Allorhodopirellula heiligendammensis: one gene and its partner. The main gene of each other region encodes a partner of the protein of the gene in region 2 in a complex. Links are inferred from orthologs where the notes say so. Each region holds a gene or a part of one and is shown on either strand. Other genes may lie near its edges. The genes, in order: mnmG and Poly21_RS00945.

Region 1 (6,674 bases), on a different replicon or contig from region 2:
GGCCCGCTGGGACAGACGCTCGAGGTCGAGCGCGTTGTTGTCCGCAACCGGCTCGCGTCGTGCCCGTCGCGGCAAGTCGGGGGCGTCTTCCGCAGGACGCAATGATCCTCTCTCGACGGGCCGTAGGCTCGGCTCGGAACTGAACTGGCGACTTGGATTGCGGTTGGTGTCGATGGGCGTCCACGGAGACGACGCCACGTCGTCTGATGCTGCCAAGTCCGCAACTTCTGTTCTAGCGGGTTGATTGAGCTGAGTCGGAGCGGGACGCTCTCCGGTGGGCGCGGGAATGGACTCCGTGAAAAATGGCGTCTGGGGTTGCACCTCTGACGAATTAGGTTGGCTTGCTTGCCCGCCCGAAGGTTCCGATGAACCGCCACGGGGCTGGGTAGGCGACTGCGGTTGGGCAAACTGCGGAGCCGCACCGCTCGAATTGGCTGGTGGGGCAAACGGGCGCATTGCCTGCATCGGCGTTTCTGGTTTGCCCGTTGGAGCTGCCAACATTTCGGGCGCTGTTGCCGTTGCCTCAGCACTCGAAGTGAGATTGTCGATGGTCGGAGATGATCGTCCAAAGTCGTTGCTGATTTGGTCAGCGGTCGACGGTGGCGGTAGGGCGGGAGAATTTCCTGCTAGGGAAGACACCTGCGGGCCCCCTGGCTGCGCAAAATTAGGGAAGGTGGTTGGCCCTACCCCCAGGCCCCCTGTCCCCGGGCCTTGTGGACCTCCCCCCAGTCCGAATGCATTGCCCAAACCGAGAGGACTGGAGGCGAAACGCGCCGATGCCGTGGTCGCCACACGCGGTTTTTGAATTCGATCTTTTGCAACGATCGTTTCGTTGCCCGCACCATCGATTACCCGCAGACGCAGAGATAGCTCGCGCCATGGCTCGGAAGGTTCGAATGCAAATTTACCTCCCCCTTGGGTCCGCTCCACTGGAATGGAACGCCACTTCTGAGCGGTATCGGTGAAATAGTACGCAGTCATCTTTGACGTCTCGGTAGCATCATCCACCGAGAAACTAGCGGTCATCTTGCCATCGGCATCCGCGTCTGCAGTCAACTCCACGACTGGGTTGGTCGTATCGACAATAACCTTCAATTCCGGTTCGATCGGCCCTGCTGGATGCGGTCGACCGCTCGCGTCGATCGTACGAATCGCGAACCAAAACGTACCATCTGGGGTCTTGGAAACCTGAAACTGACCTGCCGCCGGAGACTGCCGATCAAGCAGCCGCCAGTTTTTGGTTGCCGCCTCGCCCTCCAGTGCACGCTCAGCTGGCCCCACGTTGTCAGCGGCCGACGCCATGTACAGGTGAACTTCTCGCGGCGGGGCCCCATCGGCACCAATGTTGAAGGGGATCAGGAAGGAGCCCGATTTGAGCACCACATCGGTGACGGTTTGCCCTTCAGCCCGCTGTGGGGTGACTGAGCATACCGCCAGCATCAGGGGAATGAGCTTGCCAGTAAGCTTACCAATGCCCGCTCGCCACATTTGATTTGCAGTTCCTGAACTTCGGTGCTGTTCAAATCGCATGGTTTGGTCAAAATCAGAGAATTACGGTCATTCGATGCGTTGCTCGAAAATACACCTTGTCTTGCTCTATCGGCATTCTCTCTCTGCGGACTTCAACTTTTGAATCGCGACCATTTTCAGAATCGTTATGACTACGATGTCGTTGTCATTGGTGCCGGCCATGCAGGTACCGAAGCTGCGGCAGCTGCCGCGAGACTGGGCGCACGTACAGCGTTATTGACCACAAATATCGACACGGTGGGGCAAATGTCCTGCAATCCGGCGATCGGCGGCGTCGCCAAAGGACAAATCGTCCGTGAAGTCGATGCGCTCGGCGGGCTGATGGGAGTGGCCATCGATGCCACAGCGATCCAGTTTCGCATGCTCAATCGCCGCAAGGGCCCGGCGATGCACAGTCCACGCGCGCAGGCAGACAAGAAGGCCTATCAAAACCACATCAAGTGGCAAATTGAATCCCAACCCAATCTCGATTTGCGTCAAGAAACGGTCGAAGATCTACTTACCGAGCCGGTCTCTGCCGGACGCAGCGATGGCATCGCGACTGATCGGGTCGTCGGAGTGAAGGTGCGCGGGGACGCGATCTATCGTGCCCAAACCGTGATTTTGACCACGGGTACGTTCTTACAAGCGATCATGCACACGGGCGAAGCCCAAAGTGCGGGCGGACGGGCAGGCGAGGGCACAACGGCTGGTATCAGCGGCTCACTGCAGCGACTGAATTTCGAGTTGGACCGTTTTAAAACCGGTACTCCTCCCCGTCTGAATGCCCGTACGATCGACTTTGCCCAAGTGGAAGTCCAACCAGGGGACGATGATCCTCAGCCGTTCAGTTATCTCACCGATGCGGTCACTGCCGAGCAGATGCCCTGCCATATCGCGCACACTAACGAGGCTGTGCATGACCTGATTCGCCAAAATCTCTCGCGAGCGCCGATGTACAGCGGTCAGATTGATTCTCGGGGACCTCGCTATTGCCCGTCGATCGAAGACAAGGTCGTCCGTTTCGCCGACAAGTCCAGCCATCAACTGTTTCTGGAACCGGAAGGTCGCCAAACCCAGGAAATTTATGTTAACGGGATTTCCACCAGCCTACCCCGGGATGTCCAAGACGCCATGTTCCGCTTAATTCCTGGTCTCGAAAGGGCTTCGATCATGCGGTACGGCTACGCGGTGGAGTACGATTACTGTCCGCCAACGCAGCTGTGGCCGCATTTGGAGTCGAAACGGGTCGCAGGCCTGTTTCTCGCCGGGCAAATCAACGGTACGACGGGTTACGAGGAGGCTGCCGGCCAAGGCTTGATCGCGGGACTCAATGCTGCTCGGAGTGTGGCCGGACAATCCACTTGGGTACCCTCGCGGCAGGACGCCTATCTCGGCGTGCTCGTGGATGATCTGGTGACAATGGGAACGGACGAACCCTACCGGATGTTCACCAGCCGCGCTGAATATCGGCTGCTGCTACGTCAAGACAACGCCGACCGTCGTTTGACGGCTCAAGCCGACCAACTTGGGTTGATCGACGCGCAGCGACGCGAGCGTCTTGCTGACAAGCTCGAACAAATCCGCCTCGGTCGCGATATTCTCAACAGGGCTCGCATTGATAAGACGCCTGCAGACGTGTATCTGCGTCGTCCCGAAGTGACTTGGGCGATGATGTGCCAGTCGATTCCAGAGTTGAATCAAATCGCTCCTGAGGCCGCTGAACAGTGCTGCATCGATATCAAGTATGCAGGTTATCTGGAACGGCAGCAGATGGATGTCGATAAGCAGCAGCGAATGAGTGAGAAGCGGATTCCAGTCACGTTTGACTACGGACGGATTGGATCGTTGCGAACCGAAGCACGGGAAAAACTCACCAAAGTGCGCCCACTGAACCTAGGTCAGGCCAAGCGGATTAGCGGGATTACGCCAGCGGATATCGCGTTGGTCCTGGCGCATTTGGAGCACTAGAGCTGCCCGTCTCGGCGTGCCGAGACGGATTCTATTGGGAGCCGAGTGCCGACAGGCACCGGTCAGCGTCAGGCAACCTAACCCTGGCGTTTGGCGACTTCCGATTTCATGAACGCCAATCCTTCTGTCGCAAGGGTCATTTCATCGGTGAACATCCGCCGCCAGATCTTGGTCGCTGCGGCGATTTCAGGCAGCGCCAATCCGAAGGCTTCGATTACCAACCAGCCGTCGTATCCGCAGTCGGTGATCGCGTCAAAATTCTCTTTCCAGTTGATCCCGCCGGTTCCCGGAGTGCTGCGGTCGTTCTCGCTGATGTGGATGTGGAATAGCTTATCGCCCCCTGCGTTGACGGCATCGGTGACGCTCTTTTCCTCGATGTTGCTGTGGAAGGTGTCGTACATGATGCCGCATGCAGGATGGTCAACTTCGCGAGCGAACCGCGTCGAGTCAGCATGTGTGTTGAGGAAGTAACACTCAAAGCGGTTGAGCGCTTCAACGCCCAGTTTCACGCCCACCGAGCCCGCATGCTCGGCCGTCGCCCGCATGCTTTCGACTCCCCATTTCCACTCATCCTCGGTCGGACCATTTCCACTGAAGATTCCAATTGCGGAATGGTAGGGGCCGACAATCGTTTCAACGCCAGCGGCAGCGGCGCAGTCGAGCGTCCGTTTGTTGAGCTCAACACCTCGCTTTCGAATTGCTGGGTCAGGGGAAATTGGATTGTCCTCTTCGTTTCGGATCGTCACTGCGGTGCGTTGGAGGCCCAACGAGTCGAGTTGTTTGCCAAGCGCTGCGTAGTCGAGATCGAGATTGAACATCGGTAGCTCCACCCCGTCGAAGCCAGCCGCCTTGAGTTGTTCACATACAGGCAGCATTTCCTCGGTGACTTCGCCCGACCATAACAACAGATTCATGCCATACTTCATCGAATTCTTTTCAACCTTGACTCAGGAGGGGGAAACAGGACGTACGTAACTTCGCGATGTAGCTTACCCTAGCTCGAACTATCGGGCCACTGTCGTAACTGGGGCGTCGCTCCATCACTGGGTAGCCGCTCCGTCGGCGAATGATCGATATTGGACAGAGCCGTCGGCCGTGCCTGTGATCTTACAAGGGCGGATAGGCTGACGGTTTCTCTGAACCGCTGAGCAATTGGTCGTGATTCTGCCGCACTTCCGCCCGCGCCTCCGGTAGCCATCGCTGGACCGCCTCGGGCAGTTGATCCAAGCCTACTCTCGCCATCACTTGATTGAGACGCATCAATAACTTCGTATCGTCGGTGTAGTCGTACAAGAATTGCGTCGTGGCGAATCGCCTCAATGTATCGGCGATCCGGTCGCTCGGCTTGCCTGTGATCCGGTTGACACAAGCCTCAATTTCATCCAACGGTGCCTGTTGGAATAGATGGTAGTAGCGATCGACCCAACATCGTTGCGCAATCGCGTAGTTCGCATCCAGCAGCATTTCGATCAGAATGTGACCCACGAACGAAGGTCGAAATCCCGCGTCTCCAGGCAGACGATCTCGCAACTGAACCGCGAATTCCAAGTTCAACCGCGCGAACGTTGCGCCACCGTGGAACCAGCGGTCATCGGCGACGTGGGTGACGATACCTGCCGCGACATTCCGCATCACCGGATCGGGTGAATCTAAGAACGGCTCTGCGGTTCGTCGGCGAACGCGTATGCGGCGATCAATGACAGACAGAAAATCAGGCATACCGGTGCAGATCGCGAGCACGGGCACATCCTGCGGAGGTGACCGGTTCATCGTCGGTAGCGCGTGACAGAGAAAATTCATGGCGCCAGTTGAGCAAGCCAATCGGCCATCGACCACCGGAGAGAGTCTTGATTCTCACCGATGGCCTTGTTCAGTCGGCTGACCAATCGCGAGTTTTCTTTGCGAATCCAAACTTTGCCGATCGTGTGTTCGGCCAAGTCACCGATTTCTTCGGCCGCGTCGCCGCCCAATTTACTGATCCGTTCCACTTCGAACTTGCTCACCACGAGGGACGCCTGCTCGACTGCCACATCCAGCTGCATTGCCGGAGGAACTTCGCCGAAGTCCGCCGACATCCCCATCGTCAGCGTCGTCCTCATCGCGAGGTCCATTTTTCCGGAGATCTCCACGCTATACCACTTCGCCCCCAAATTCCAGCGTTCCACGCGAATCGAAAACCGGGCTGGCGTGGACACCGTCGCATCAGCCCGCCAGCTCTGAAGTCCGTCTTGGGAAGAGACTGGCGTCACGCTATGGATTTTGACAAGGTCGGTGGCTTTATACGGTTGCAGAAGCGTCGCAACGTCTCCGGCGGGGAGCTCCTCTCTTAGAATTTCCGCTTGGGAGTTTCCTGGCCCCGAGATCGCGGGTGCGGTTAGGTTTCGTTCAGGCAGCTCGATTTCGTACCGCACCCACCGGCCATGCCGCAGTTCTTGCCAACGTCGTTTGGTCTTCAGTTCCCAACCATCGCGACGGACCTTGACCCCCGCCCACACTTTCTTCGTATCACCCCAATCATCGTCGCCGGTGATTTGGCGGGGTACGTGCTGCATCAGCTGATCAGCCAACCACTGGACTGATTGTCGAGTTTGATCGGGCGTCATCGATACACCCGAGGTCGGTGGCATCATTCCCGATGGAGATAACGATGGAGCAGCCAGCAACGGTAACTGCGCCCACAGCCTACTCGTTCCGCACAGCATCCACACGCCAGCCAACGCCAACGCAAAAACGTTCCGCATGGGTGGGTATGGCGATCGTTGATGAAGCATGCGTGCACTCCGTCCAATACAAGGAAGGGTGGATCGCGAGGCCGATTGAGTTGTGAACCCTACGTGCCTGCGAGGCCGTTGAAATCATTTCTCGCGAGCATCTGGGGGGCGTACCGGCACAGTTGAACCGCGAGAGTGCCCCTCCAACCGGTCGCTCGGAACGAAATGGTCTGAACGGCTGGAATGAACCGCCTTCGATCATAGCTCAGCGTCCCCTGTCGCTGTCGAGGGCGATCTGCGGGTAGCGGGCGATAAACAGCCACACATTTACTTAATTACTGACCCGGTGACCAAACGTGTCACCCCTTGGAGCGATGATACCACTATCCCAACAAAATCACCTTTCAATTCGCGAAACCATGACTACGCTCACCCTCGACCCCGTCAATTCCACTACGCCTGCAATGGTCACGTCTCCGCGGC
Region 2 (16,443 bases):
CTGGGAGAGGAATTGTCGTTATGCCGGCGACGTTACCTTCAATAGGAATCGTCACGTAGCCGAGGGTACAGCCGTGCGGGTCGTCTGCCGCATTGTCTGGGAGCCCAACGGTCGGGGCGGATACCGCCGTTAATGGGCGATCAACACAGACGGTGAGTCTGCCCGCAATTGGACTGGTCACGTTCACACAGACTGTGTGGCTAGGGACTACTGCCGCCTCCGATGACTGGTCGCTTGTTTCGGCCGCGTTCACGGTCACTGACAACTGCTGAGGCGACTGAAGATTGAGTGTAGGATCACCGAAAAGCTGATACAAACCCGCGTGCTCGCTGCGCTCGTCGGCCAACTGATCAGCGGCCGGAGAGATCAGGGTGGCCAGACCATCGACCATCATCTGCGTCGTCGAGCCTGGTCGTTGAATCTGCAAATTACGAACGGCTGCTCGCATCGCGTCCCCCAATCGCTCAGGGGCGTCGGCAGCATCGACATCGTGGTAGGCGGATTCGAGCAACCCGAGTCCGAATCGGGCATTGCCGTAAGGCATCGTTAAGCGGCTCGCGGCGATTACGGAGACCGGACCACCGGGGGTTAGCAGCATCCGTTCGGATAGGCAGTCGCCAGGGGCGTCATACGCTCCGGCGTAGCACGCCAACAAGATCGCGATGGGAGCCCGACCGGGAGGTGCTACTAAACGGGTGACGGTTTGATTATCAAGCAGCGATTCCACCCGCCACTGTCCATCAGTCGTTCGTTGCGTCAGGGCCGACTCGGAGAGGGCTGCCGCATCCTGCTGCGATCGGGAAAGAAAATTCAGTTGGTCAACGCTGCCATGCCCAGCATACACCCAGAACCTCGATCCGTTGCGGTACCGTCCGAGCACCGCAGTGCTAAACGACTCCTCCGGCGGACAGAATGCATGACCGGGACTGGCATAGGCGATTTGTGGCTTCGCGTCAGCCGGCAGTACGCTTGTGAGAACGGATCGGGTCACCGACTCAATCGCGCCGTCGATCAACATCCCAAATCCGCCAACGCCCGCAGTGAGTTGGAAGCTACGTCGCCACACACCAAAGTCTTGCGACAATTCGTAGGCCAAGAGACGATGCACCAAATCTGCTAATTGATCGGGCGTAACGACGGGCAGGCGACCCACCGCCGCGTCCGTGATACCGTCACCGTCCAAATCACCGTAGGGCAGATCCGCAGGGTACGTCGGCGTCGAGCCAAACGCGGCGGTTACTTTCGCCGGCAGATAGAAGGCTGGAATGCGTGTGACACGGTCGGAGTCGACCGCTGTTGCTTGGTTGTGCGAGATTCCTTGGTTGAGTGCAGAGTTTTGCGCGCGAGGGGAATAGTCTGGCGCGTCACCAACGAGAACGACGTACCGCGTCGATGGATCAGCGGCCTCGCGAACTCGCGTCGATGTTTCTTCTGCGGTAAGAGAGGGACGACAGAATGCGAGTTTCAAGCCCTCGGCGCGGCGAAGCTGACACCAGGGTTCGAGCGATTCTCGAAAGCTATCCGCACACACGACGACGACGTCCGCAGCCGAGCTCACCGATGCCAGCGCGAGCATGCCTGCCACGCAGAGCCATCGCGGGAATGCCTGGTGTTTTCTCAAGTGGACGTATTTCAGCAGCACGGGCAGTGTTCTCACGGAAAGGTAATTCGAGAGGAAGACAATGACGGCCGTAGGTTGGGACCATTGTCCCGCGCGGCCTGATCGAAATCGACCTCATTGGGCTTCGACGGGGTCATGGTCGCATCGCTTTGATCAATCTACCAAGGAATCTCCGCCGGCAGCAATTTCAGTTGCGTCATGCCCAGCGATTTCGCCGCGGTAGCGACATGCTTCCAGGAATGACTCGAGCAGCACTTGAGCAGCGATCGCATCAATTCGCTGTTTGGTCTTCTTGCGGGTCGTTTTTGCTTGGCGGATCTTTTGATTCGCGGCGACGGTGGTGAATCGTTCGTCAAAGAGTCTTGTTGGCAGTTGGGTGGTTTGGCTCAGCCAGATGGCGAACTGCCGAGCTTGAACGCTTTTATCACTTTCACCACCGTCGCAGTGGATCGGTAAACCGACGACCCACGCAGCAATGCGTTCTTCGGCAGCGAGTTTTTGGAAATAGGTCTCGTCGGCCTCGTACCCACCCGCATCGGGCTGGGTGACGGGGTGCACCTCCAGTGGACTGGCTAAAATCCGGTCGGGATCGCACACCGCGATCCCAATTCGGACCGTGCCGTAGTCCACAGCAGCAATCCGGCCGTGGCTGGGAAATTCGTTATCAATCGGGGGCGCTGGCATGTTCATGAGCACGAGTGAAGTGCAGTAGGAGGGGGCTGTCAACGGTGAATCGACAGCGAGACAAACGATGTGCTTGCAAAAATTGGCAAATTGCTGCGTTGACGCTCAGCATTGCGTTGATGAAACTAGGGGACCTCCGCTGCCTGGGCAATAAGCCAACCCATCCGATTCCGACCATTGAGTTTGTCTGCACTGGTTCTCATCTCCACTGCTGCAAACGGGGGGATCTGCGGCTCAAACATGACCCGGCTAACAAACGGAGCCGTCGGCGGACAACGCACGACCTTTCTCTTAATTTTCTTTTCCTGAAACACTGCATGATCACCTTGGACAAACGACGCCGAAAAAAACTGCAAGCCGTCGTCGATAAAGACTACTCCTACCGTTCTTACTGGGATGAGGACGTCGAGGTTCGCACGACTGGCAAATGTGGACACGGGGTATTTGCGGCACGTCAGTTCCTACCCGGTGAATTGGTGATGGAAGTGACTGGCCAATTGATTAGCAAAAAGGACTACGAAGGCAGCGAATACGTGATGGATTTGGATACCAAGTGGTATCTCGAACCCAGTATGCCGGGTGCGTTCATGAATCACTCCTGCAGCCCAAACTGCGAATTAATCCAGTTGACGAAAACGTCGCTGGGGGTAGTCGCGATTTGCAATATCGAAGCGGAATCGCAATTAACCTTCGATTACGCTTGGGAAGCGTTCGATTGGAATCCTCGCTGCCGCTGTGGCGCGCGGAATTGTCGTGGGTGGGTGGTGGCTGAGGATGAGGTCAAAAAGATGAAACGGCTGGCCAAAAAACACAAAAAGAAATCGAGCTAAGCCGTTTACCAGTGTCGCTAATTTACCTGGACTTCAATCGAACGACGCCGATGGCCCCCTCGGTCATCGAGTCCATGCAGGCCTTTTGGTCAACGCATTTCATGCTGCCCTCGCAATCGCACGTGCACGCCTCGGCAGTGAGCGAAGCGATTGAAACTGCGCGAGAAAATGTTTCGATGCTGTTGGGGTGCGATCCATTCGAGGTCGTCTTTACCAGCGGTGGAACCGAGGCGAATAACCTCGGCGTGCTCGGGGCAGCGATGATCTGTCACGCGGGCAGCGATCCACGAGATCACGCCCCCGGTTTTCCTTGTAGTTCTCATGTACCACCACCGCACGCCTTGGTGTCTGAGGTTGAGGACGAATCGGTTATCGCGGCGGCCAAACACCTGCAGCTACTGGGGTGGCGGGTAGACTGGGTCCCCTGCGACAGCCAGGGAGTTGTGTCAGTAGAGGCGTTTGCATCGCGGTTCGAACCCACTACGCGTTTGGCGTGCCTGCAATTGGCTAATCCCGTGGTGGGTACGATCCAGCCGATTCGAGAGTTGGCCGATCGCAGCCACAGTCGGGGGATTCGTATTCACTGCGATGCCACGGCAGCAGTGGGACGCGTCCCAGTTGATGTGCGTGAATTGCGAGTAGATACGCTGTCCGTGAGTGCGCATAGGTTTTACGGCCCCAAGGGAAGTGGGGCGCTGTTCGTTCGCCGCGGCCTGGATATGAATCCGATTTCATTCGGGGAATCCAGGGAGATGGGATTGCGGGCCGGCAGCGAAAATGTACCGGGCATCGTCGGCCTCGGGGCCGCTGCGGCAATGACGGCGAGATGCGTCGATGAAGCTCAGGCGACGCTGCAAGAGCTCTGCGAGCGTCTGGTTGAGGGGTTGCGAGCGACGCTCGATAGTCGCATTGAAGTGCTCGCTGAGCATGTGGCTCGGCTACCCAATACTGTCGCCATCGAACTGGCCACCGAAGCAAAACGCATTCAAAGGACAGCGAGACAGATTGTTGTCGCCGCGGCACAGTCAAAGAGTCCGCCGGACGAAATCACTCGTGTGCTGCGCGCGATTGGTAAAAGCGAACAACAGATCGGATGCACATTGCGATTCTCCGTTGGGTGGACTACCAGCCGCGAGCAGATTGATCGCGCCGTCGACTTAGTGGCCGACGCCTGCGAATATGCCTCGCGCGCCTGAACTTTTACTCGCTCACGTGGGGTATGCTAAGTTGCCTGTTGGATTACCAACTCGCCGCGCCAGCGAGGCAGTCCAGCCCATTCCTCGTATCCATTTCGGGCTAGTATTTGTGTATTCGAATAGCGAAAGCAAAATACTCAACGGGCCCTTGAAAGTGAGAGGCGATTTCCCCGAAGCCACCATTCGAACCGAGAAAACTAATGTTCAGAGTGACGTCGATTGCCAGCTTCATGCTGTGTCTATTAGCAATCTGCCAAGGCACAAATGCGGCCAGTCCGCGACCTAACATTGTCTTTGTTCTATGCGATGACCTCGGCTATGGGGATGTCCAGTGCTTGAACCTCGAGCATGGAAAAATCGCGACGCCCTCGGTCGATAAACTTGCTGCCGCAGGCATGGTCTTCACCGACGCGCACGCGGGATCGTCGGTTTGTACCCCCACCCGCTACGGTCTGATGACGGGGCGGTATAGTTGGAGAACCGAGTTACAGAGCGGAGTGGTGCAGGGATTCGCTCCCGACCTCGTCGCCGAAGATCGGCCAACCGTTGCGAGCTTTTTGAAATCACAGGGCTACCACACGGGCATAGTTGGCAAATGGCACTTGAATTTTCAGTACCTCGATCCGGTGACCGGCACCGCGCTCAACAGGAAAGACGGATTGGCGCCGGTTGGGTCTCGGATTCCGGATGGCCCGATCCATCGTGGATTCGATTTCTTTCATGGGTTCCATCATGCCCGGAACATGAAATGTGTGGTGGAGAATGATCAGGTAATCGAGCACGATGATGAGATCAACATGCTGCCGCGATTAGAACGCGAGGCGGTGAACTACATTGGTGCGCGCGCTGCTGATTCCGCGCAGACACCTTTCTTTCTCTATGTTCCGTTCGGTTCTCCGCATACCCCGATCGTGCCTTCGAAAGCATGGCAGGGCAAGAGTGGGCTCGGCGACTACGCAGATTTTGTGATGCAGACCGATGCTGCGGTTGGGAAAATAGCTGATGCACTGCAGCAGGCCGGGTTGGCCGAGAACACAATGTTCGTCTTCAGTAGCGATAACGGATGCTCGCGAGCTGCGGGTATCGCGCAGCTGGCCAAGTTGGGGCACCAGGTGAGTGCGGGGTATCGAGGTTCAAAAGCAGATTTATGGGACGGCGGACATCGCATTCCATTTATCGTCCGCTGGCCGGGTCAGGTCGCCGCAGGTTCGACGTGCGATCAGACCATCTGCCTAACGGATTTGTTTGCGACACTGTCGGAGTTGACCGGTGAAACCTTGCCAGCGGGCAGTGCCGAGGACAGCGTCAGCTTTCTCCCTGCATTGTCGGGGGAACCGATCGCATCCACCCGCGATGGCGTGATCCATCACTCGATCAGCGGACATTTCGGCTATCGCCAAGGAAAGTGGAAACTGCTGCTGGCGAAGGGATCAGGTGGCTGGAGCTCACCCACCGAAAAGCAGGTCGCCGCTGACAGTCCCATCGCTCAACTTTATGATATGGAGAGCGACCCGGCGGAGACGACGAATCAATACGCTTCCCAGCCCGAGGTGGCCGCCCGGTTGATCGCGCTGCTGAAAGCTGACATCGCCCGTGGTCGCAGTACCACCGGACCAGAATCTCGGAACGATACCGACAATATCAAACTTTGGAAGAGCGGCACTCAGCGGTAACGCGAGCCTGGCGTGTTGATCAGGTCTGTCTAGGTTTCCGGATATTCGACGATGATATTACTGTTGAGCCCGCCACGCGGTGTCCAGCGACTTTCCACCCGCAAGCGGCGTGGTTGGACGACGGCGACGAAATCATCGAGGATACGATTGGTGACCGCTTCGTAGAAAATTCCCTCGTTGCGAAAACGCTGCAAATACATTTTCAGGCTCTTCAGCTCGACGCAGACCTGATCAGGTACGTAGGTGAACACGATCACGCCGTAGTCCGGTTGTCCTGTTTTCGGGCACACTGACGTGAACTCAGGACAGTGGTGCTCGATGGAAAAGTTTCGCTGGGGAGCCGGATTGTCGAATACTTCCAACAGATCACGGAAATCAGAGGGCTGGGAATTCACTGGAGTGAGGGTCAATTGTGAGTGGATCGAAAGTGGGAACCCAGCTGAGCCGGGCGGTGGCAGATCGTGCTACGAGGTGTTGTTGTACTCGGATGGATCGCACCGAAAAGGGGACGCGAATCGCCGCTCATTTGCCGATGCAGAATCGGCTGAACACACGATCGAGCAGATCGTCGGTGTAGACCTCGCCGGTGACGTCCCCGATGGCCGATGCGGCGGCGCGAATCTCGGCAGCGACGAGTTCGTGACCCGCCTGCAATTGTGTCATGTCGATTGCACTGCCAATTGCGAGGCCGGCCGCGGTGAGTGAATCACGACAGCGGGCAGCGGTGCCGATCACGCCACCGGTTTCGGTCGGATCGCGACGCTCGGCGGCTTCTGCAATCTGAGCTCTGAGTGAATCCATTCCGTCGCCCGTCAGCGTACTGATCATTGAGAGGGAGACCCCCAAAGCACGGACCTCGTCGAACCAGGATGGCGACGCCGACATCAGATCCGTCTTCGTGAGGATGACCCAGTGTTCGATCGATGCTTTGTAACCTTCGCGGGTATGAACGGCATGCCGCAGCTGCTCGATTGCAGGGGCTTGATCATGATCGCTCGCATCGACGCACCACAAACAAACATCCGCCCGTGATGCCGCCTCGATTGCCTGCAGTTGTGCCTTGGCTAGGACGGCAGAGTCAAGTTCATGTTCAGCCCGCCATTCGATCCCTGCCGTGTCGGTCATGCGGACCGGGTGGCCATTGACTGCGAAACTTACGGAGATGCTGTCGCGAGTGGTGCCGGCCTCCTCGGTGACAATCGCATGCTCACCGCCGGAGAGTGCATTGAGTAGGCAGCTTTTACCGGCGTTGGGGAGCCCACGCAACACAATCTCCAGTTCAGACCGGGAGGCGGATCGATCACGCAGCTGAGTGGCGATCGCCGCGAGCCGCTCGCGAACCTCACCGAGCCGCTCGAGCAAATGGGCGTCTTCTACGAATTCGATATCCTCGTCGACGAAATCGAGTCCGGCCTCAACGTCGGCAAGCAGGTCGAGCAGCTCGCTGCGGGCCGCTTGGAGGGGCCGCGACAGATTTCCAGCCAACTGCGAGAGTGCCTGATTGAGGGTGTTCGGATCTTCGGCATCGATCACCCCGAGCACTGCCTCGGCCTGCGGCAAATCCATTCGTCCTGCGAGGAACGCACGCATCGTGAACTCACCGGCGCGGGCCGCCCGCGCCCCTGCCCCGATCAATCGATCGACGACGGCATCGAGCAGCGGTAGCGATCCAATTAGGTGCAGCTCGGCAGCGGGCTGGCCGGTGTAGCTGCGTGGGGTCGGCCACAACAGCACGTCGAGATCGAGTCGTCCCAGGCAGTCGCCCAGGTCCAGCGACGCAGAGAAGCGCCGCGAACGTGGGTCGCCATGGTCCTGACGCAATAACTCCACGCGTTGCAAAATCGGCACGACAGAGTCACCCGAGAGACGCACGATACCGCGTGGCGCAGGAGCGAGCGGAGAGGCGATCGCGACAATCGTGTCATCAACAGTGAACTGGCGAATGGGAAAAATCCTGATGGTGATCGGTGGCCGAGTGCTGGAACCGGTCAGTTATACACAATGAGCGTCGCATGTCTTCATCCCACAGGCCCGACAATAACCTCGCCCGGCCACTTACGCGTCTCAGCTCACTCAATCAACAACCCGCTCCAGTCCGAGCGGCTTTGGCCCAAAACGTTCCCGATTCTCGTGTATAAATAGCTAGGTCTGACTCCCCACGCCGCATGGCTAGCCCTAGCACACTGCATTCACGATTCCCGAAATAAGATTCAACATGCTCAGGTACTTTGCGATGACGCTGGCCCTCGCCGCCAGCAACGCATTCATCTCACAAACGCTGTATTCAACGTCACTGAAAGCAGAGTCCGGCGATCCTCCCAACATCGTCTTGATATTCACCGATGACATGGGCTACGGCGACCTGAGTTCGTTTTCTGAAACACCGATCAAGACACCCAATATTGACAAGCTCGCCGCAGCGGGGACACGGTTCACGGATTTCTATGTTTCCCAAGCCGTTTGCACAGCGTCACGCGCCTCGCTTTTAACAGGATGCTATGCAAACCGTGTTGGTTTGGCGGGAGCGCTCAATCACACCAGTACGAATGGAATTAATGCAGATGAAGAGTTGTTGCCAGAGCTGCTGCGGTCGCAAGGGTATGCCACAGCCATTCTAGGGAAATGGCACCTCGGAATGCCACCGGCCTTCAGTCCTACGCGGAATGGATTCGATGAGTGGTTCGGTATTCCCTATTCAAATGACAATACCAAGTACCATCCTGTCCTGTCTGACAGTATGCCGCCGCTGCCGCTCTACGATGGGGAACAAGTCGTCGAAACCGATCCCGATCAAGCACTGTTCACCAAACGATTCACTCAGCGGGCAGTCGCGTTCATCGACCAGCATCGCGATCGTCCGTTTTTTCTGTATGTGCCACATCCGATGCCGCATGTGCCGATATTTGCTTCGGACGAATTTCGCGGGAAGTCGGCAACGGGACTGTATGGTGATGTGATTGAAGAGATCGATGCGTCTGTAGGTCAGATTGTTGACGCGATTGATCGAAATGAACTCACTGACAAGACCCTCGTTATCTTCGCCAACGATAACGGGCCATTCCTAAGCTACGGGACACATGCAGGTAGTTCAGGAGTCTTGCGAGAGGGCAAGCTGACAGCGTTCGAGGGTGGCGTCCGCGTACCAGCGATCATGCGCTGGCCGGGGAAGATTGCTGCCGGGCGGACTTGTGACACGCCAATGATGTCGATCGATCTACTGCCGACGCTGTGCAGTTTGGCTGGTGCCGAGCTGCCTCGGAAGCAGATCGACGGAGTGAATATCGAGGCGACCCTGCGAGGAGAGTCAAATAACATGCCGCATGAGTCGTTGGTTTTCTATAGCGGAAGCGAACTCCATGCGATTCGCTCAGGGCGTTGGAAGTTGCATTTTCCGCACCCGTACCTAACCCCTCGTGACGACCTTCGAGCGGACGGAAAACCAGCGGGGCATGGAAAGCTCAAGCCGATGTCGATCACTGCGAGTGGCGTCGAAGGCATTGCTAGTAGGCACGGGTACCGTGTCGAGCAGTTACCACTCTCGCTGTATGACCTGTCTAATGACATCGGCGAAACCAAAAATGTGGCCACTGATTATCCGGAAGTGGTGTTGGCGCTCACAGAGCTGGCCGAGCCATACCGCGAGGAGTTGGGCGATTCATTGACCCAGCATGTCGGCAAGGCAATCCGAGCGGCGGGGCAGCGTACCTCCCAGACTGACGAGCACTCCCCACGCTAACTTCGCATCTCTCTGCTTGGCGTTTTGTCACATGCAGTCTACTCATCATCCTTTTTTGCCCTTCCCCACTTGCTCGTGAAATTCATCATGCGTCCGCGCTCATTGTGTCTGACTACTGCGGCCTGGCTGTTCTTAGGCGTCCTGGCAATCTCCGTTTCTTCTCTGGCGGTTGCGGAGGATCGTCCGAACATCATCTATATTCTCGCCGATGACATGGGGTACTCCGATATCGGTTGTTACGGGAGCGAGATCAGTACACCAAACCTCGACACATTGGCGGCCCACGGAATTCGATTCACTCAGTTCTACAACACTGCCCGCTGCTGCCCGACACGCGCAAGTTTGATCAGCGGTCTGTATCCGCACCAAGCAGGCGTCGGGCACATGATGGAAGATCGAGGCTACCCGGGCTATCGAGGTGAGCTCAATCGCCATTGTGTAACCATTCCCGAAGCACTCAAGGAGGCGGGATATCGATCCTACATGTCAGGCAAATGGCATGTGACGGCCAAGATCAACCCGCAAGCAGAGGCGGATAAGGCGAATTGGCCCATGCAGCGTGGTTTCGACCGATTCTATGGAACCATCCATGGGGCCGGAAGCTTCTTCGACCCAAATACACTAACGCGTGATAATGATTACATTTCGCCGTTCAATGATTCCCAATACGGCAAAGAAGATTGGCCGGGCGAAACATTTTATTACACCGATGCGATCGCCGATCACGCATCACGCTTTATCCGACAGCACGACGCTCAAACGGGAGATCAGCCATTCTTTCTGTATGTTGCTTTCACCGCGGCCCATTGGCCAATGCATGCATTGCCTCAGGATATTGCTAAATACCAGGGTGCCTATGATGCTGGCTACGACGCTGTCCGGCGCGCTCGCTACCAGCGGATGTTGGACCTCGGCGTGATAGATGCGAGCAGCACGGTCAACTGGGAAATTGAGGATGCTTGGAAGGAAACTGACCATTGGGACTGGGACAAGCGAAACATGGAAGTCTACGCAGCGATGATCGACTCCATGGATCAAGGCATCGGCCGAATCGTGCAGTCTCTCCAGGACACCGGGCAATTCGACAATACCCTGATCTGTTTTTTGCAGGACAACGGCGGATGTGCCGAAGGGTATGGACGTGGTGGCGTGGGTGTGGAGCGGGCCGAGCAACCAACCCTGGCGGCGCTACCAGCAGCCTATCTTCAACCTGATATGACACCGAAACAGTCGCGTGACGGCTTCGTCATGCGAACGGGAAAGGGCGCAATGGCGGGACCGGCTGACACGGCGATCGGGTATGGACGGGGCTGGGCGACCGTGTCCAACACGCCATTTCGCGAGTACAAGCACTGGACCCATGAGGGCGGCATCTCGACGCCCTTGATCGCTCACTGGCCCGCCAAAATCAAGCGACAGGGTGAACTGGAGACGACACCGGGGCATCTCATCGACTTGATGGCGACCGCTGTCGATGTTTCTGGTGCGACCTACCCGGCGACGTTTCACAATGGAAAGAAGATCAAGCCAATGGAAGGCAAAAGCTTGACACCCTTGTTTGCAAGTGATGCCGACACTCGCAAAAAGTTCGATCGCGAGGCGATCTACTGGGAGCACGAAGGCAACCGTGCCATTCGTGCTGGTGACTACAAACTAGTCGCGAAGGGCGTGAAAGGAGAATGGGAACTCTACAACATTGCCAATGATCGAAGTGAGCAGAACAACTTGAGTGCTGAAATGCCCGAGCAGGTTGAAAAACTTGCTGCGATGTGGCAGGCCTATGCCGAGCGTGCCAATGTCTTGCCACTGAACCCACAAAAAAAGCGGAACAAGCAGCACTAACTGGGAATCAACTGCCTCGGGCACCGATAGGCTTGTACTCTCCCGGGCTGGATCCGGGACAGGTTACTTGCTTGAAAGTCGACGGCATCCTCCACACCCTTCATTCTGGGAACCGGATTCACTGGTTTCTCTGACGTTAACCTTGGAACTCGGGACCTACGAAGGTATCGATCGCGCCGGGGATGACTTCGAACTCGATGGGCTGCTCGTCGATCAATTCACCGTCGAGGGTGAACCGCATCGGCGGGTTTGATTGCAGGCGGATCCGTTTGGCCTTGCGAAACAGAACCTGCTCGCTTTCGAGAAATTGTCCTGTGAGGTTTTTCGCAACAATGTCTACCATATCCAGGACCGTACCATCACGAATGATGATGACGTCGAACATGCCATCAGACGGCGAAGCATGAGGGGCGACCTCGATCCGTCCGGCATTGGTCTTTCCGTTGGCGATCAATACCGCCCAGGTATCCAAATTTTCAATTCGCTGGTCATCAAGGTCCGCGGTGATGCGATAGCTCTGCATATCGGCCAAGACGCCGATGGCCCCGCGTAGGTAACATAACGCTCCCCAGCGTGCTTTAATCTCGTCGGTGAGCTCCTCGGAAACGCGGACACAGTTGCCGCCCGCGGCGACGTTGGAGTAGTACCGGTCCAGCCCTTCTCCGCGGATCCGCACGACGTCGATCGCGGTTGTGGCACCGTGATGAATAACCGCCACGGCGTCTTTGATCTCGTCTGGGATATGTAATGTGCCGGCAAAATCATTGGCTGTGCCGAGCGGTACGATCGCCATTTTCGGGCGTTTGCTGTGTTCGATCTGCATCATGCCATTGACGACTGCATGCACCGTTCCATCGCCGCCCGCGGCAATCACCGTCTGACCGCCCGTCGTTAAGAACTCGTGAATTTCATGGGCAATCTCAACATCGCGAGTGAGTTCTACCCAGGTGGTATCGTGGGCACTGAGTGAGTCACGCAAGGAATCAAGCTGAGCGGATTTACCGGCACTCTGATTGTAAAAAACGAGCTGTTTCATGTTCGCGGCTGCTGCTTGGCTTGAGAATGAGGAATCGACCGGGCCACTAACCAACACAGCAATGCCCAGACCAATCCAGCGGCCCAGCCTGCCACGACATCGGTGGGGTAGTGCACTCCCATGTACACACGGCTGATGCCCACCAGCATGGTCAAGACCACCGCCGCGGCGATGACATAGAAACGAATCCAGAAACTTCGCAATAAGGGGGCGACCAATACAGCGAGCGTCAGATAGACGATGGCCGACATCATCGAATGACCACTGGGGAAACTATTGGTGTAGACCTGCGAGAGGTGAGGCACAATGTCGGGACGCGGGCGATCAAAAAAATGCTTCATCCACAAACTCGCCAACATGCCACCGAGTGTCGAAACCAGCAGGACGATCAGCATCCGGTAGGCACCGTGGATCGCTAAGAAGCCCGCCGCGCCCACGATGGCCAGTAACAGCACCGCGATTCCCCCCAAAGCTGTCAGATCACGCCCCACCTCAGCCATCCACCCCGGTCCAATCGGCCGAGCCAGATCGTCGGCATGACGCATGCTCCGCACCGCCCACAGATCGAGCGATTGCGTGTCGCCCTCGAGCACTTCTTCGGTGAGAGCGGTGAAACCCCAACTGCCAAGTAGGACGACTAATAACCCGAGCAGTACAATCGGTTCGCGCCCCCACAGGAACCGTACGAAACGATGCAGCCAGTTTGGAGGGGACGTTGGTGCGTTCATGATGCTGAGCTTAGCAAGTTCCGTGCCTAGCCGCACAAGGGCCTGCCGCTGCCCGTCTTGACCTCCAGTCATGACTGACTCTCTCGGGCTGCCATGCTGGACGGGGTGCCGAACGCAAGTGTCACCGCCGTCGAACGAAGCAACATCCCATTGGCAAGTTATCCTGTGGGGCGGATGGAGTGACTGGTGGCGTGGGGGGGCTGATTGTTGTTCAATAGCATCGAAGGACAAACGTTGGAGGCTTTTAAAAGTGGCGATCGATGTCGCAACGCCAAACTTCTCGCAGCACACTTTCCATGAATCAAACTGTGGCCACTGATTTGTTAATCGCAATCAGCGTGATGCTGACTTTGTCGCTTATCTGCGTTGTCTTCGCGGGCGGTTATGCGTACAGCCGCAAAGGTCAGGGGACCATGGCTTGCCTAGCGCTGGCAACGATGTCCATGGTGTTATTCCTGCTGTATGCATCGGGGCAGTTGTTCTGGGCAAGGTTCGTGCCATCATCAGCAGCAATCATCTATACGAATTTATCTGCGATCTTCGCCGCGTTGGCAGCGGGCTGGGCGTGGCGATTGCCGAACACGCCGTTATGGCGTCGTTCAATTCTGAGTCTTTTACTCGCCAGCGGATCAGTGGCTATCATCTTTTGGCCAATTCTGTCGATTGCCGTTCGACCGCCGCCCACCGGTGGAGATCAGTGGGAAAACGATGTTGCGATGCAGACGTCGTGGGCGACATGCAGTCCAGCTGCAGCGGCGACGTTACTTCGAGCGGAGGGCATCGAAATGAGTGAGTCGCAGATGATTCCATTGTGCTTGACAGATTCCAGTGGGACGCCGACTCTCGGGCTGTATCGGGGCGTCAAGTTGGTCGCCAATCGCCATGATCGAGAGGTCGAGTTGCTCGAGGGCACGACGGCTGATCTGTTGGACGCTGACGATTGGCCTGTCCTGTTAACGGTCAAGCTACCATTTGGTGTGGAAGACCGTCGCTACGTCGAACAGTGGGGCTGGATTCCTGGCATGGGGCACTCGGTGGTGGCCTTGGGCCGAGGCCCCCATGGCGGGGTCGTGGTGGGAGATCCCGCAGTGGGACAGGAAGAATGGACAGCAGCGGACTTAAACGTCCTGTGGGGTGGTGCCGGACTACGGATCAGGTAACGCCGCACGACTCCACGAGTGTCTGTAACTGCTCTTCACCGGTTCGGATCTGCAGGTCGATTTGCAGGTATCCCAGCGGCACGCCGGCGATCTGGTCGGCCGCAATCTTGACCGCGTCCTTGTGAGTGCAAAGTATCCGATCAATCCTACCGGTGGACTGGAGTGATTCGATCCACATTCGCAATGCCTGCCGCGTTTCACGGTCATAAGGATCATGATCGGCCAGGCGGTAATGCCCGGCAATCTGACCGCCGCAATTGCTCACTGTCTTTTCAAATGCATCCGGGTTGCCGATCGCGGAGATGAGGGCAATCGATCGATCTTGAAGCGACTCGATCGGTTCACTCACGCCACGATCCAGCTGCACCTTGGACGGGGCATGCGAGGTTTCAATCAGCGGCCGATCGCCCAGGTAGGTACGGAGTTCTGTACGTAGCGAGGCGAGCGCTTGCGTGTCGACTTGATCCGTTCGCGTCAGGATGGCCGCATCGGCGCGACCGAGGCTGCTGACGGGTTCGCGAAGGTACCCGCGCGGCAGCATGTAGCCGAATCCGAATGGACATGTCGCATCGACGACCACGAGGTCGAGATCACGATGCAGGCGGCGATGCTGGAAGCCGTCGTCCATGACCAGCACTTCGGCCTCGAGTTCCTCCACAGCGATGCGCGCGGCCTCGACCCGATCAGCATGCTGCACATGCGGGACGTCGGGCAATCGTTCGGCCATCTCCAGCGCTTCATCATTGATGCCGCTATCGCCTGCCCCATACCCGCGACTGATGATCGCCACCCGGTGTCCGAGTTGACGGAGGCGGGAACAAAGGTCGCAGACCACCGGTGTTTTGCCAGTGCCGCCGGTCGTGAGGTTGCCCACACTGATCACGGGCACATCAACGTGGTTGACTGTCGCTCGGCCGCTGTCATATCGAAACCGCCGGACGCGGGCTCCCACTCCGTAGAGTAGACTTGCCGAACGCAGTCCCAGTCGGGTCGAACTGGCCAGCAGCCCCGTTGTCTGCCCGCTGAGCAGGGAGCGGTGGTCGAAGGTCGATGACGAACCTTTAGCGGGGTTGTCGGGGCGCTGCGGTTGAGGAGGACGAGTTGCCATGAAATTCACGTTTGTGGGAGGCAACCAAGGTAACGAATCGGCCTTGCTGCAACAGCCGCCCATCGCTCGATATTAGCTTGCGAAGCCAAGTGATGCGGCCGGCACGACGCCCGTGAGGAATGACCGTTTCGACCTGCGTTACGACGTGAACGACCTCATCAAAGAAAATGGGGTTCTCGAACTGCCAGTCCATGATCCCCACCAGGGCGAGCGTGGCTGCGCGTGGATGTTCTGTTGATAGGCCTGCGAGCACACTCATGCCCAGCAGCCCATGGGCAACCGGCTCGCCAAACGGCGATGGCAAGATTGTTTTTGTCCCGCTCCCGGCAGCCGCTGAGCGGTGCAAGGGGTCAAAATCGCCAGTCAAAGATGAAAACGAGGCTACATCGTCTTTGGTAATGCGACGTGACGGACTTTTCCAGCACTGGCCGACAGCCAGGTCTTCGTAATAGAGCGTCACCCCATCGGTCTGCGTGGGGGCGGTAAACACAGATTGAGGCGGATCAGAGCGAAACGTCGAAGTCGTCATGGAAGAGCGTGCATTCAGTTGGGGTGGTTCGTCGCTGAATATTCCATTTTGCACGAACAGCGTCGATTGGGGGTGAGCTTTCCTGGACAGCCAAGCAAAAAAAGGGCCAACCCAGTCCTGTTAGCAGGGCCAGGGGAAATAGGTAGGTATCTGAGGAGGTGGTGGGAGTGGTGGCGGCAGCCCGCGCGCGGGTGAGTATCGATTTCTGGATGATCGATGGGTTGGCCCGATCTGAGGCATTTTACAGAGGTATTTCCGTTTGTTTCACAATGGAATCGATGATTTGGCGATTCTCGTCCA

The links.
Region 1: the proteins of Poly21_RS00945 (region 2) and mnmG are in contact, whole or in part, in a solved structure (PDB 9HIP), measured with the Escherichia coli proteins. The link is inferred for Allorhodopirellula heiligendammensis from one-to-one orthologs.

Annotation. Positions count from the first base shown.
Region 1 is NZ_SJPU01000002.1:98,025-104,698, reverse strand. Bases 1,169-4,054 are described here. They hold mnmG (tRNA uridine-5-carboxymethylaminomethyl(34) synthesis enzyme MnmG), read left to right. Parts: upstream 1,169-1,629; coding sequence 1,630-3,480; downstream 3,481-4,054. Other genes in these bases: Poly21_RS10775 (sugar phosphate isomerase/epimerase family protein), read right to left, coding at 3,558-4,054; Poly21_RS10785 (hypothetical protein), read right to left, coding at 1,169-1,530. Outside these bases: more of Poly21_RS10785, read right to left, coding at 1-1,168; more of Poly21_RS10775, read right to left, coding at 4,055-4,406; Poly21_RS10770 (hypothetical protein), read right to left, coding at 4,588-5,280; Poly21_RS10765 (hypothetical protein), read right to left, coding at 5,277-6,251; Poly21_RS10760 (hypothetical protein), read left to right, coding at 6,611-6,674. UniProt on the Escherichia coli protein: NAD-binding protein involved in the addition of a carboxymethylaminomethyl (cmnm) group at the wobble position (U34) of certain tRNAs, forming tRNA-cmnm(5)s(2)U34.
Region 2 is NZ_SJPU01000001.1:230,654-247,096, reverse strand. The notes cover bases 5,720-8,552. They hold Poly21_RS00945 (tRNA modification GTPase), read right to left. Parts: upstream 7,913-8,552; coding sequence 6,527-7,912; downstream 5,720-6,526. Other genes in these bases: Poly21_RS00940 (sulfatase family protein), read left to right, coding at 8,220-8,552; queF (preQ(1) synthase), read right to left, coding at 6,034-6,399; Poly21_RS00955 (sulfatase family protein), read left to right, coding at 5,720-6,004. In the rest of the region: Poly21_RS00975 (C25 family cysteine peptidase), read right to left, coding at 1-1,657; Holliday junction resolvase RuvX, read right to left, coding at 1,775-2,311; Poly21_RS00965 (SET domain-containing protein), read left to right, coding at 2,623-3,135; Poly21_RS00960 (cysteine desulfurase family protein), read left to right, coding at 3,147-4,331; more of Poly21_RS00955, read left to right, coding at 4,532-5,719; more of Poly21_RS00940, read left to right, coding at 8,553-9,740; Poly21_RS00935 (arylsulfatase), read left to right, coding at 9,828-11,582; Poly21_RS00930 (diacylglycerol/lipid kinase family protein), read right to left, coding at 11,719-12,618; Poly21_RS00925 (phosphatase PAP2 family protein), read right to left, coding at 12,615-13,418; Poly21_RS00920 (cysteine peptidase family C39 domain-containing protein), read left to right, coding at 13,643-14,506; lpxK (tetraacyldisaccharide 4'-kinase), read right to left, coding at 14,499-15,614; Poly21_RS00910 (MaoC family dehydratase), read right to left, coding at 15,568-16,143; Poly21_RS00905 (AAA family ATPase), read right to left, coding at 16,385-16,443. UniProt on the Escherichia coli protein: Exhibits a very high intrinsic GTPase hydrolysis rate. Involved in the addition of a carboxymethylaminomethyl (cmnm) group at the wobble position (U34) of certain tRNAs, forming tRNA-cmnm(5)s(2)U34.